Regions from separate parts of the Paenibacillus sp. FSL L8-0333 genome, predicted to be linked through region 1. Evidence: riboswitches for the same ligand, from Rfam matches in the RefSeq annotation. Region 1 holds a riboswitch; each other region holds the start of a gene.
What was found. Region 1 has a riboswitch for thiamine pyrophosphate ahead of NYE72_RS12745 (ABC transporter ATP-binding protein). Riboswitches for the same ligand answer to the same signal wherever they lie in the genome.

Region 1 (3,126 bases):
AAGGAATTGGATAACGGCGGTACAGAAACGCGCGCAGCTTGTGGCAGAATTACGCGGCGCAGAGCCTGCCCACGAGTCATCCCGACTGAGAAGGCAGCTTCCCATTGGCCTTTATGTATCGACAGGATAGCAGCGCGTACGATTTCCGATGAATAAGCCCCTACGCTAAGGGTAAATCCAATGGTGGCGGCAATGAAGGGGTCGAGTACAATACCAACAGCCGGCAAACCAAAAAATATAATAAATAGCTGCACTAACAACGGGGTTCCTCGAATAACCCACACATAAAAACGGGCGATTAGCTTCGGAATTACCCACGGTGAAAGACGTGCCAGCGCGGTTAGGATCGCCAAAATCAATCCAAGCACAAAGGAAAGTAGCGCCAACGGAATGGTAAAAGCCACCCCGGCTTTTAGCAGGGGTAGCAGTGTGTCTAAGAAAATTTGTATTTTGCGGTCATCCATTATTCAGACATCCTTTTTAGCTTCCAGGCTTAATTAGCCTTGCTAGCCTTGTATTATTTTGAAACGTCAGCTCCAAAGTATTTCTCGGAAATTTTCAAGTACGTTCCATCACTCTTCATCTCTGTAATCGCATCACTGACCGCTTTCACCAGCTCATCATTGCCTTTCAGGAATACTGCGGCACTTTGTGATCCTTCAGGAATCTCATCAACCACTTTAATTTTTGCATCTGGTTTTTGTTTTTTCAGATCCAGATAAGACAAGCCATCATTCACAGTTGCATCAATACGTCCCGAAGTCAGCAGGTCCATCGCTTGATTGAAACCATCTGTAGCTACGATTTCAGCACCGTTCTCACGAGCGATATCGGATAAATTACTTGTCAGGGATTGTCCGGCTTTTTTACCTTTAAGATCGGCAAAGGTCTTAATATCCTCATTGTCTTCGCTCACGATCAATACTGCTTTGGATACGATATAGGGTTCAGAGAAATCATATTTCACTTTGCGATCTTCGTTAATGGAAACTTCATTGAAAATGACATCAAACCGTTTCGCATCCATCCCAGCAAAAATACCATCCCACTGAGTTTCAAAAAATTCAGCTTCAACACCTAAACGTTTGGCTACTTCTTCAGCAATTTCCACGTCAAAACCAGTCAATTTCCCCGCAGTGTCATGATAAGTAAAAGGTGCATAAGTCCCTTCTGTACCTATCCGCAATTTGCCGCTGGCCTTCACAGCCTCCAAACTGTTTTGCGCTGAAGATGCTGTTCCACCATTCGTTCCAGCTGTTGGTTCAGCAGCCGTATTGGTATTCGAATTATTGCCGCAAGCCGCTACAAGGACCACGGTTAACGCCAATATAATAGTTAAACTCCATTTTTTCATTCTTAAATCCCCTCTCTCTATCCGGTTTTTTTCCGGTAAATTGAATAGTACACTGCCATCACATGATCGTCAATACTTTTTTCCGATTATATACATCGGAATTGTAATATTAACTAGATTTCTACTTATATCTTACCCAATCTTGGATTAATCCTTCACTTCTTTCTCTCTTTACTTCTCAGAAAGATATGGTATATTTATTAACAAATTAATATGGACCTGTTATTTCACTAGGGGAGTCGGCCGACTGAGACGGAGCTTCAAGCTCCGGACCCTTGGAACCTGATCTGGATCATACCAGCGGAGGGAAGTGGAGCAGAATTTTCATCAAGCATGTTAAGTGTTATTATGCAGAATGAACTTTTTGACCCATTCATTTCCTCTGGAAATGAATGGGTCTTTATTTGTTTAGGCGCTCCACAAAAATTTTAGGAGGTTAGATCATCACGACCATTTTATCTATTCAAGGCCTAACCTACTCTTTTCCGGAATCTGAGCACCCCCCTGTATTCGCAGATCTATCTATGGATATCAGGCAAGGGGAATTCGTCTCCGTAGTAGGTGCTAGCGGATGCGGGAAAAGTACATTTTTCAAAACGATTGCCGGTTTACTCGAACCTACTCACGGAAAAATAAAACTCTCTACGCACCCGTCAACCGCTAGTCGTTTAGGTCAGATCGCTTATATGCCTCAGCAGGATTTATTGCTGCCTTGGAGGACAGTGCTCGACAACTGCCTTTTGCCTTGGGAGATCAAGCCCAGATTCAATAAACAAGAAACGATCACTCAGATTCGGGAAATGTTGACCCGCTTCGGCTTAGCAGATGTAGAGAAGGCTTATCCCCATGAACTTTCGGGTGGAATGAAACAGCGAGTCGCATTTCTGCGCACCTTAGTGGCTGGAGGCGGAACTGGTCTGATGCTGCTGGATGAGCCCTTTGGCGCTCTCGATGCCATGACCAAACGCGAGATACACCGTTGGCTGTTGGAGTTATGGGGTGAATTGAATCAGACGATTATGCTCATCACTCATGATCTGGAAGAAGCACTATTGCTCAGTGACCGGATTTATTTATTATCTGGCGGTGCGCACAGCGAATTACAGGAGATCGTTGTGGATCTACCAAGGCCAAGACATTATAAGATGAACTATGAACCCCGGTTTATAGCACTACGGGAAGAGTTGGAGCGAAGATTGCATGCAACCTATACCTTTTAAAAAACATCTAGACAACTATGGTCCCTTCCTTCTTCTGGTACTGCTCATTCTTGTAATCTGGGAGGCAGCTGTTCGCCTTCACATGATTCCAGCCTTTATTCTCCCTGCACCTTCCTCTATTGGAATCGCATTGATCGAGCACAGGCAATTATTATTTGGACAGCATTTATTGGCGACGTTACAGGAGATACTGGTGGGTTTTGTCCTTTCTGTTATTTGTGGTGTATTGCTGGGCACTGGAATGTTCCTGTATCGCCCCATAGAAAAGGCCATCTATCCCTTTCTTATCATTAGCCAGACGATCCCATTAATTGCGCTATCCCCCATTTTTATTATGTGGTTCGGATATTCGCTGTGGAGCAAAGTGGCTGTGGTGTTTTTGACGGCTTTTTTTCCAGTCGTAGTGAGTACATATGATGGACTTCGTACAAGTGGCCAGACTTACAAGGACTTATTATTAACATTTGGTGCAAACCGCTGGCAGCTGCTTGTCAAAACCCAAATTCCACTGGCGTTGCCTGCTTTTTTCTCTGGCTTAAAGCTGTCCATTGT
Region 2 (3,126 bases), 760 kb from region 1:
TGTTTACCAAGTAAAGTTTGCTAATAAACCTAAGTACATGACTGATTATAACGGCACAGCAGTAGTGCCAGGAGATCCTGGTTATGATTTCAATCTGGATCCAGGAGCTAGAGGAGCGATGTACTATCCACTTGTATCCTGGCAGCAGCTGGTTGATACGGCGGACATTTCTCCTTTTTTAATTTCAAAAGTGAAAAGTGCTTATGAATTAGGGCTTATTAGATCTGAAGTGGGGATTGCTAGAGGCCAAATGGTCAATGGGACAGAACTAGAACCTAAAGCCATAGTGACCCGGGAGAAAGCAGCTAAAGCTCTTTATTTTATGTGGGTACTGGAACATGGAGTGAATGCAGAAAATCATGTTTCTTCTTTGAAATAGTTAGGGTGAACAATTCAAGGCACAGCAGCGATGCTGTGCCTTTTTGTATGCAGTGAAGTCCTCTCCACTTACAGCAGTTTACATCCACGGTTGTTTATTTCTACTTGCATTGTGGTAAGTAAGATTCGTAAAGCGATTTAAGAAAATGACAAACCCAGCGTATAAACGTGCATTGTTGTGCCATCCTAAGATGATCAGTTAACTATCAATTTGCTTAACGAGAGGAGATAGGGAAGATGTCAGGCAATAATAAACAAGCTACAAAAACCTTACCCCCACAGGAGCAGCATCATCAGCCAGGGATTGAGAGTGAAATGACGCCGCTGCCCAAATACGAGCCGGCAAATTATAAAGCAGCAGGTAAACTGCAAGACAAGGCGGCGTTGATTACCGGTGGAGACAGCGGAATTGGGCGTGCAGTTGCTGTGCTTTTTGCTAAAGAAGGTGCTGATGTGGTCATTTCATATCTTAATGAACACTCAGATGCAGAGGAAACTAAACGTCAGGTCGAGCAGGAAGGCCGCAAATGTATCCTAATTCCAGGTGATATCGGTGACGAGAAATTCTGTAAGGATCTTATTAAACAGACGGTAGAGGGCTTAGGAAAGCTTGATATTCTCATCAATAACGCGGCGGAGCAACATCCGCAAGCTAAGATCGAGGATATTACTTCCGAGCAGCTAGAGCGTACTTTCCGTACGAATATATTTGCGATGTTCTATTTAACAAAAGCAGCTATGCCTCATTTAAAAGCAGGATCTACAATTATAAATACAACTTCAATTACCGCTTATCGCGGAAGCCCGCAGCTGCTGGACTATTCATCAACTAAAGGAGCTATCCTGAGTTTCACACGATCTTTGTCCACGAATCTGGCGGAGAAGGGCATACGGGTAAACGGTGTAGCACCAGGTCCAATCTGGACACCGCTAATTCCCTCTACCTTTGATGCGAAGCAGGTTAGCGAGTTTGGAGGCACGCAGCCTATGAAACGGCCTGGACAACCAGAGGAGCTGGCGCCAGCCTATGTATATCTTGCCTCTGACGATTCCAGTTATGTGACTGGACAGGTTATTCATGTAAATGGTGGCGAGGTAGTAAACGGTTAGATTAGTACAGCTAATGTGAATAAATGGGTGTATTTCAATAAAAAAATATGTTACTATAAACCACGTTAGCATTTTAAAATTGTATATTTATGTCACTAGGGGTGCCGATTGGCTGAGACGGAATGGATTTCCGGACCCTTTGAACCTGATCTGGTTAAGACCAGCGTAGGGAAGTGGAGAACGAATTTCTGTTGTCGGGCTATTTGTAGTACCGTCTATATACAGATTCTGACTGCCTTCCTTACGGGGGCAGTTTTTTTGTTTTTTACTGGCCTACAGGGAAGTGAGAGAGAGGAGATCGCGAGTGGTACAAGCTGAGATCCATCTAATATCAGACGGCAAGCAGCTGTTGAGACAATTTGTTGAACTGGCTGTCACGGTGCAGACATGGGTCGATTATATTCACTTAAGAGAGAAGCAATGTCCAGCACGCGAACTGCTCTCTGCGGCACAGGAGCTGTTGGCTGCCGGTATACCCGCTACCAAACTGATAATCAATGACCGGATCGATGTAGCATTGGCAGCTGGTGCCGCGGGTGTTCAGTTGGCTGGGCACAGTCTGAGCCCGCTTACAGCCCGGCGAATTGCACCTCAGCTTTGGCTGGGGAGATCGGTTCATTCTCCGGAAGAAGCGGCGAATGCTTCAGAGCAGGGAGCTGATTATTGCTTGTTTGGCCATGTATTTCCCTCGGCGAGCAAGCTAGGGCTGCCCGCACGTGGGTTAGAGCTGCTTGCAGAAACGGTGAAGACTAGCTCTATTCCTGTAATTGCGATTGGCGGAATTGGTCCCGCTAATGCGGCGCAGATCATTAGGCAAGGCGCGGCAGGAATTGCTGTGATGTCCGGAATTTGCGGAGCGGATGATCCTTATGAGGCCGCCAAAGCTATTCATAAGGCGGTTCATTCATAGCCGGGAGGTAAAAGCATAGGCGAAGGGGGTGATTCAGAATGAGACTGTTGATTAACGGGAAATCCGCAGAGTGTTCTGGTGGTATTCAAACTATAGCTGATTTGATCAGTCTTCCTGAGTGGTCGGGTCGTCTGATGATCATTGAGCTGAATGGAGAAATTGTCAGTAAGGAGAATTATGAAAGTACTGCTCTGAGCGAGGATGATCGTTTGGAACTGGTGCACTTTGTTGGTGGGGGTTGAGATGGAGCGGTATAGAATTTTGAGAAATTTCTAAGAACCAAAGGGAGGTAATTTCATGCATGACCCGTTACATATTGGAGGCATCGAATTAACTAGTAGATTATTTATCGGAACCGGAAAATATAGCCGGAATGCTCTGATCCCCGGAGTGATCGCAAGCTCTGGTTCTCAGGTGATTACTGTAGCGCTTCGCCGAGTGGACCCGGAAGGTGGAGCAGAAAATATCATGAACCACATTCCCGGCCACATGACTCTTCTGCCTAATACCTCAGGAGCGCGTACAGCGGAAGAGGCAGTCCGTATTGCGAGATTAGCAAGAGCTGCGGGACTGGGGAACTGGGTGAAGATCGAAGTGATCAATGATCAGAAATACCTGCTTCCAGATAATCTGGAGACCATACGAGCTACAGAGATTCTAGCGGCGGAGGGTTTTGTAGTACTGCCATATATGAGTCCGGACCTTTCGGCTGCTTTACGTCTGAGAGA
Region 3 (3,126 bases), 3.2 Mb from region 1:
TCATACCCCGGTGCAATATCTGTAGTCAGTGGACCTAACGTATAAAAAGGGGCTTCGTTGCAAGTTTCAAGTTGCTTATCCATATTCTCTTTAATCAAGTGCATCGGCACATGTCCTGGACCCTCTACCATCACCTGTACATCATGACTCCAAGCCATAGCTGTTAATTCACCTAACGTCTCTAACTCGGCAAATTGTGCTTCATCATTCGCATCAGCAATCGAACCCGGACGTAATCCATCGCCTAGGGAAAAAGAAACATCGTACAGCTTCATGATTTCACATATCTCTTCAAAATGTGTATATAAAAAGTTCTCTTGATGATGCGCAAGACACCATGCCGCCATAATGGAGCCACCTCTTGAAACAATACCTGTCATACGTTGTGCCGTCAACGGGATATAACGAAGCAGAACTCCCGCATGAATGGTAAAATAGTCCACCCCTTGCTCCGCTTGCTCAATGAGCGTATCACGGTATACTTCCCACGTTAAATCTTCCGCTTTCCCATTCACTTTTTCCAAAGCTTGATAAATAGGCACCGTTCCAATAGGAACAGGAGAATTACGGATGATCCACTCGCGTGTCGTATGGATGTTTTTACCTGTGGAGAGATCCATTATATTGTCTGCACCCCAGCGGGTAGCCCATCTCATTTTCTCCACCTCTTCCTCTATGGATGAGGATACTGCGGAGTTTCCAATATTGGCATTGATCTTTACCAAAAAATTACGCCCAATAATCATTGGTTCACTCTCTGGATGATTGATATTCGCTGGAATGATGGCGCGGCCCCGGGCTACTTCATCTCTTACAAATTCCGGTGTCACATTCTCACGAATCGCAACGTATTCCATTTCCGAAGTAATAATCCCTTTGCGTGCATAATGCATTTGAGAGACATTACGCCCCTTTTTCGCTCGCAAAGGTTTTCTATGGAGCGCTGGAAACACTTCCGCCACAGCTTTTCCCGTTGCATTCCCGTTATCTTCAGGCTTCACGGTTCTTCCTTCGTACGCTTCCACATCCCCTCGTTCCTCAATCCAGCTTAGACGATTGGGCTCTAACCCCTGACGAATATCAGTATGAATATTAGCATCCGTGTAAGCCCCACTTGTGTCATAGACATGAATTGGGGCATTCTCCTCTTCGCCGTCTATGCCCGCAGTTGGACTAAGTGAGATCTCCCGCATAGGCACCTGAATATCAGGCCGTGAACCCTTTACATAGACTTTTTGACTTGCTGGAAAAGCTGATAGATTGATTGGATCGTTGTTCAATTCGCTTGTCATCTCAATTCCTCCTATAAGGTGATTTGATCAAGCGGAGACGGTCTACTCCCCACACATAGAAAAGGCCACATCTGTATAAGATGCGGCCTTAGAGTAGACAAATAGAAATAGAGCTCCATTTCCTCCGCTGGCATTATCCAGATCAGGTTAGACGGTCGATAGTTATAACTATCCTCTCAGCCTGGTCCCACCAAGCTCCCGTAACTATATAATTGCTACTTCAAAGTATAACCGAAAAGAGATAATTATCCAAATGTACTCAAATGTGAGATCAATGTGTACGTTAGTATAACACCAATACCCCAAATCCTTCCAGAAGCACCTCGCCCGACAATGTTGTGCCGCTCAGTAAATCTGTTTTGGTCTCATGAAGATGGATCGTGACAGGAGTCTCACTATAATTAAGCAAAAAAGCATAACTGGAAGAAGCTCCGGTACGGACTTGCAGCTCTACCTCTTCTGGGAGCTCCAGCCAATTTGCTGGCGATTGTAGATCAATTAATTTTATGATCTCAGCCGCTGCCTGTTCGTTAAATACGGCTCCGTAATACCAAACCTCACCCTTGCCGCGACGCTTTCTAGTTACCGCCGGTTTTCCCGCATAATAATCAGAGGCGTAAACCGCCATCACTTCAACCGAAGCTTCCTCTATTTTAAGAATATCATTAAAGTCATCTGCTCCTGTAACGACTTCGGTCGCGCCCGACCAGCTAATTGTTGTTGGCTGACGACTGCCCTTAACCATTGTGAATTCTTCAACTGTGATCCCGCATAGATCCTTAGCAGCACCTGGGAAAGGACGCATATAACATTGACCGCGCTCATCCTTATAGCCAGTTCTACAGCCGAAGATCAGTTTGCCGCCTTGTTGAACATATTCATCCAGCAGAGACGCTGTCTCATCTGTCATAATCGCTGGGTGAGGATAGATAAGCACGTCGTACCTTGCAAGCTCCACCAGCGTTGTTTTTTTGCGCAAATAGAGCACGTCATTAGGGATATGCTTCCGCTGAAGAGCCTTGTACCACTCCTTATTGCTCTTCCACATAAACGGGCCATGCCAAACATCGTATTCTCCATCCCACTCATTGTCATAATCACGAACAATAGCAACGTTAGCCTGATTATGAGTACCGATAAACGCTTGACCTGCTGCTGCCAGCTCCTGACCGATCTGCCCCGCTTCCCGCACTCTCCGGTTAGGCTGATTATGATAGTCATTGATTCCATGCCAATAAATTTCATTGCCCATCGTAGCCGTCCGCCAGCGGAAATATAACACCATATCTGCCCCATGAGCGATCGACTGATAAGTCCATAACCGCATCTGCCCGGGCTTTGGAGAAGGCATATCCATCCGGTTCACCCAGCCACCCGGGCCCGACTGCTGCTCCATAATGCAGAAATTCGGGGATATCGAACGAACAACAGATAACGACAGTCCCCAGCCTCTATCATTCAGCGGATTCCGCTCATTCGGGTCATAAAAAATAGTAGAGAACTGAGGATAGGAATCATAGCTGAAGAAATCCAGCAGTTCATCCGTCATTTCATGGCTATCGAGATGACCGAACAGACCGTTCGTGGTTACCCATTGCTTAGGGGCAAGTTTACGAATGATATCCGCTTGGTTTTTGGCAAAAGAAATTGTATTGTCCGAAATAAACCGTTTTTCATCCAATGCCTGATGAGGATTGGGTTGCTTCGGTACTGGAGTCGGACGTGGAAGATAGACCTGAGACCAGTCACTATAGCTTTGATTCCAAAAAACAGCTCCCCATGCCTCGTTCAAATGCTTAAGCGTAACATATTTCTGCTGTAGCCATTCCCGGAA
Region 4 (3,126 bases), 2.4 Mb from region 1:
TCCTATAATCGCTGGGGCCCAGACACGTATTATATGATGAATGAGCAGACCTTTTGCTGCATGACCCGGGCTGAACAGGAGATTGCTGTAAGTCTAGCCAACCAGATGTACGGGCAATATTATTACGGATTTTTACTCAATATTTTCCACAAAATCGTTCTGCTGAAGCTCGCCAATATGCACTCCCGACTTCGGATTAATCATGATTATGAGGAAATAGACAATCTAATCTATTCCATCAATAAGTTCTCGGCAAAGTTCTACTTCTTGGAGTTGATTTCCCAGTCGCAGGGCCGGGAGATATTTCTTCAGCTGCGTAAAGTATACGGAAACGACGCTTTGTTCGAGGAAGTGAAAGAAACCTTAAATGATCTGTTTCAGTATCAGGATAAGTTTCAGTCCAAGCGACGGGATAATCTGCTGATGATTCTCACTGTATTTACGGTAGTAAGCGGGATTTACGGCATGAATCAAGTCATTGACGATCTGGATGGAAAAATCCAATGGAGTAAAATGATTGGTTATTCCCCCTTTGAATTTCTTGCCCTCTTCGTGATCATGAGCGGGATTCTGATCAGCGTTGTCCTCACGCTAGGGGCGCTGGTTAGTGAGCTTAAACGGCGTCACCGCAAGAAATATAAAGATCTAGACTAGCAAAAAAGAAACTACTGGATTGGAAAAATTCAGGAGTGCACTACTAGACATTCCGAGTACAGCCGTCTATAATACACCGTATGCGAGAAATATAAGATATAAAGTATGGGTACAAAACTTATACTTACTTATATTGCACATAGAAATACCCGTTAACTTCATAGAACCAGGGGTGCTGGAATTGGCCGGCTGAGATTGTATCCCACAAGATACTGACCCTTATACCTGATCTGGATAATGCCAGCGTAGGAATCGCCAATTGGTTCTGGTCCCTGTGACCTTGACTAACCTTGCGCCAAGCCAGCGTCCCGATCACTCGGGGCGCTTTTTTTGTAAGATCACTAAAAGATGTAGAAAAACGTACATACTACACTTTACGGTTCATGTTGTGAAGACGGGATTCTTGTAACCTTAAAGGAGAGAAGAAGACATGCACCTCAAAAAAGCACTTACGTTGTGCCTCACCTGTGTACTCATTCTTGCCATTGCCGGATGCGGCAGCAACAATGGGAATACAGCCGGAAACAAAGCAAATGCTACTGATCCAACTGCAGCGGCTGGCACGGATGCTCCAAAAGAGCTCACCAAAGTTAAAGTCGCACTCGACTGGACACCGAACACGAATCATACCGGTCTATACGTAGCTAAGGATCTTGGTTACTACGCTGAAGAAGGTCTGGACGTCGAAATCGTTCAACCAGGCGCAGCGGGTTCTGATACTATGGTTACTTCTGGCGAAGCCGCATTTGGCATCAGCGCCCAAGAAGGATTAACGCTAGCCCGTCTACAAGGCGTACCCCTTGTCTCGATAGCAGCTATTATTCAGCATAATACATCGGGATTCGCCGCTCCAGTAGATCGCAATATTAAATCACCAAAGGATTTCGAAGGTAAAACCTACGGAGGCTGGGGCTCACCGGCCGAAGAAGCAGCCATGAAGGCCATCATGGATCCTGAAGGTGGCGATGTGAAAAAGGTGAAGCTGATCAGTATCGGTGAAGCTGATTATTTTACCGCCGTCAAACGTGACATTGATTTCGCCTGGATTTTCTACGCTTGGACTGGCGTTGAGGCTGAGTTGCGTGGCCAGCCATTGGATATGCTGTACTTAAAGGATTATGCGCCACAGCTCGATTATTACACGCCTGTGCTGACGACGAGTGAGAAGCAAATTGCAGATCATCCTGAGCTGGTGAAGGCCTTCATGAAAGCCACATCAAAAGGTTATCAATATGCTATTGATCATCCGGAAGAGGCTGCCGGTATGTTATCGAAGGCCGTTCCTGACCTGGACGCCGACCTTGTCCTAGCTAGCCAAAAATGGCTTAGCCCAAAATACAAGGACGATGCTGCCCGCTGGGGCGAGCAAAAAACCGAGGTCTGGCAAAATTACGGCGACTGGATGTATGATCTGAAGTTGCTGGATAAACCGCTGGATGCTGCTAGTGCATTCAGTAATGATTTTTTACCGGCGGAGTAGAGAGCGGACTTCAGAACCAAGAAGGTTGGACGTTACTTGAGGAAGGAGGAACGGAGCGTAGTGATGTGCTACGTGAGTACCGGACTTCCCAAGTTCGTTCAAGATTCGATGTCGAGTTTGCTTCCTGAGTTACTTCGTTATCAAAGTTGGCTTTTTGAACTTAACTTATAATTTAAGAGTTCAAAAAGACGGCTTTCAGAACCAAGAAGGTTGGACGTTACTTGAGGAAGGAGGAACGGAGCGTAGTGATGTGCTACGTGAGTACCGGACTTCCCAAGTTCGTTCAAGATTCGACGTCGAGTTTGCTTCCTGAATTACTTCGTTATCAAAGTTGGCTTTTTGAACTTACCTTATAAAATGAGAGGATTGATTATTGTGGCTAACACCCTACTAAGCATTCAAGTAATTCCAAAAACTCCGAACAATGAGGATTCCATCCCATACGTAGATAAAGCGATTGAGGTCATTCAAAAATCCGGTGTTAAACATCAGGTGAATCCGCTGGAAACCACAATGGAAGGTGAGCTTAGCGAGCTGCTGGAGGTTGTGCGTCAGATGCAAGAGGCGTTGATCGAAGCAGGCAGTCCAAGCGTAATTTCGCAGATCAAAATCGCTCATAATCCTAACGGAATCAGCATGGATAAATTGACGGAGAAATATCGGCCGTGAGATCGACCTGGAAGCTAATATGGCCGCCCCTTGTGGCGGTCGTCTTCTTTTTAACCGTATGGCAGCTATCTGTATCTGTATTTCATATTGAATCCTGGATTCTGCCGAGTCCTGCTGATATTGCCCGTGAATCCACCAGTAACGCTTCTGGTCTTTGGGCTCATACGATGGCTACGCTGCGGCTCACTTTAATTGGTTTTCCCATCGGTACGGGGGTAGGTCTGATCGTCGCTTTGCTTTTGCATCTTTTGCCTTGGGCTAGACGGGCTTTTTATCCACTCATTATTCTGAGTCAAAATGTTCCCTCCATCGCGCTCGGCCCC

Region 2: another riboswitch for thiamine pyrophosphate. It lies ahead of NYE72_RS09210 (thiamine phosphate synthase); the one in region 1 lies ahead of NYE72_RS12745 (ABC transporter ATP-binding protein).
Region 3: another riboswitch for thiamine pyrophosphate. It lies ahead of thiC (phosphomethylpyrimidine synthase ThiC); the one in region 1 lies ahead of NYE72_RS12745 (ABC transporter ATP-binding protein).
Region 4: another riboswitch for thiamine pyrophosphate. It lies ahead of NYE72_RS02115 (ABC transporter substrate-binding protein); the one in region 1 lies ahead of NYE72_RS12745 (ABC transporter ATP-binding protein).

Annotation. Positions count from the first base shown of each region.
Region 1 covers NZ_CP150186.1:2,894,214-2,897,339, reverse strand. Annotated here, with positions in the region: gene NYE72_RS12755 (amino acid ABC transporter permease) at 1-464, opposite strand, end outside; gene NYE72_RS12750 (amino acid ABC transporter substrate-binding protein) at 518-1,354, opposite strand; TPP riboswitch at 1,577-1,680, shown strand; gene NYE72_RS12745 (ABC transporter ATP-binding protein) at 1,879-2,574, shown strand; gene NYE72_RS12740 (ABC transporter permease) at 2,555-3,126, shown strand, end outside.
Region 2 covers NZ_CP150186.1:2,133,972-2,137,097, forward strand. Annotated here, with positions in the region: gene NYE72_RS09200 (GDSL-type esterase/lipase family protein) at 1-379, shown strand, start outside; gene NYE72_RS09205 (SDR family oxidoreductase) at 616-1,488, shown strand; TPP riboswitch at 1,576-1,677, shown strand; gene NYE72_RS09210 (thiamine phosphate synthase) at 1,793-2,398, shown strand; gene thiS (sulfur carrier protein ThiS) at 2,437-2,640, shown strand; gene NYE72_RS09220 (thiazole synthase) at 2,696-3,126, shown strand, end outside.
Region 3 covers NZ_CP150186.1:6,107,455-6,110,580, forward strand. Annotated here, with positions in the region: gene thiC (phosphomethylpyrimidine synthase ThiC) at 1-1,292, opposite strand, end outside; TPP riboswitch at 1,395-1,504, opposite strand; gene NYE72_RS27145 (beta-galactosidase) at 1,576-3,126, opposite strand, start outside.
Region 4 covers NZ_CP150186.1:476,100-479,225, reverse strand. Annotated here, with positions in the region: gene NYE72_RS02120 (hypothetical protein) at 1-654, shown strand, start outside; TPP riboswitch at 813-923, shown strand; gene NYE72_RS02115 (ABC transporter substrate-binding protein) at 1,085-2,134, shown strand; gene NYE72_RS02110 (MTH1187 family thiamine-binding protein) at 2,510-2,803, shown strand; gene NYE72_RS02105 (ABC transporter permease) at 2,800-3,126, shown strand, end outside.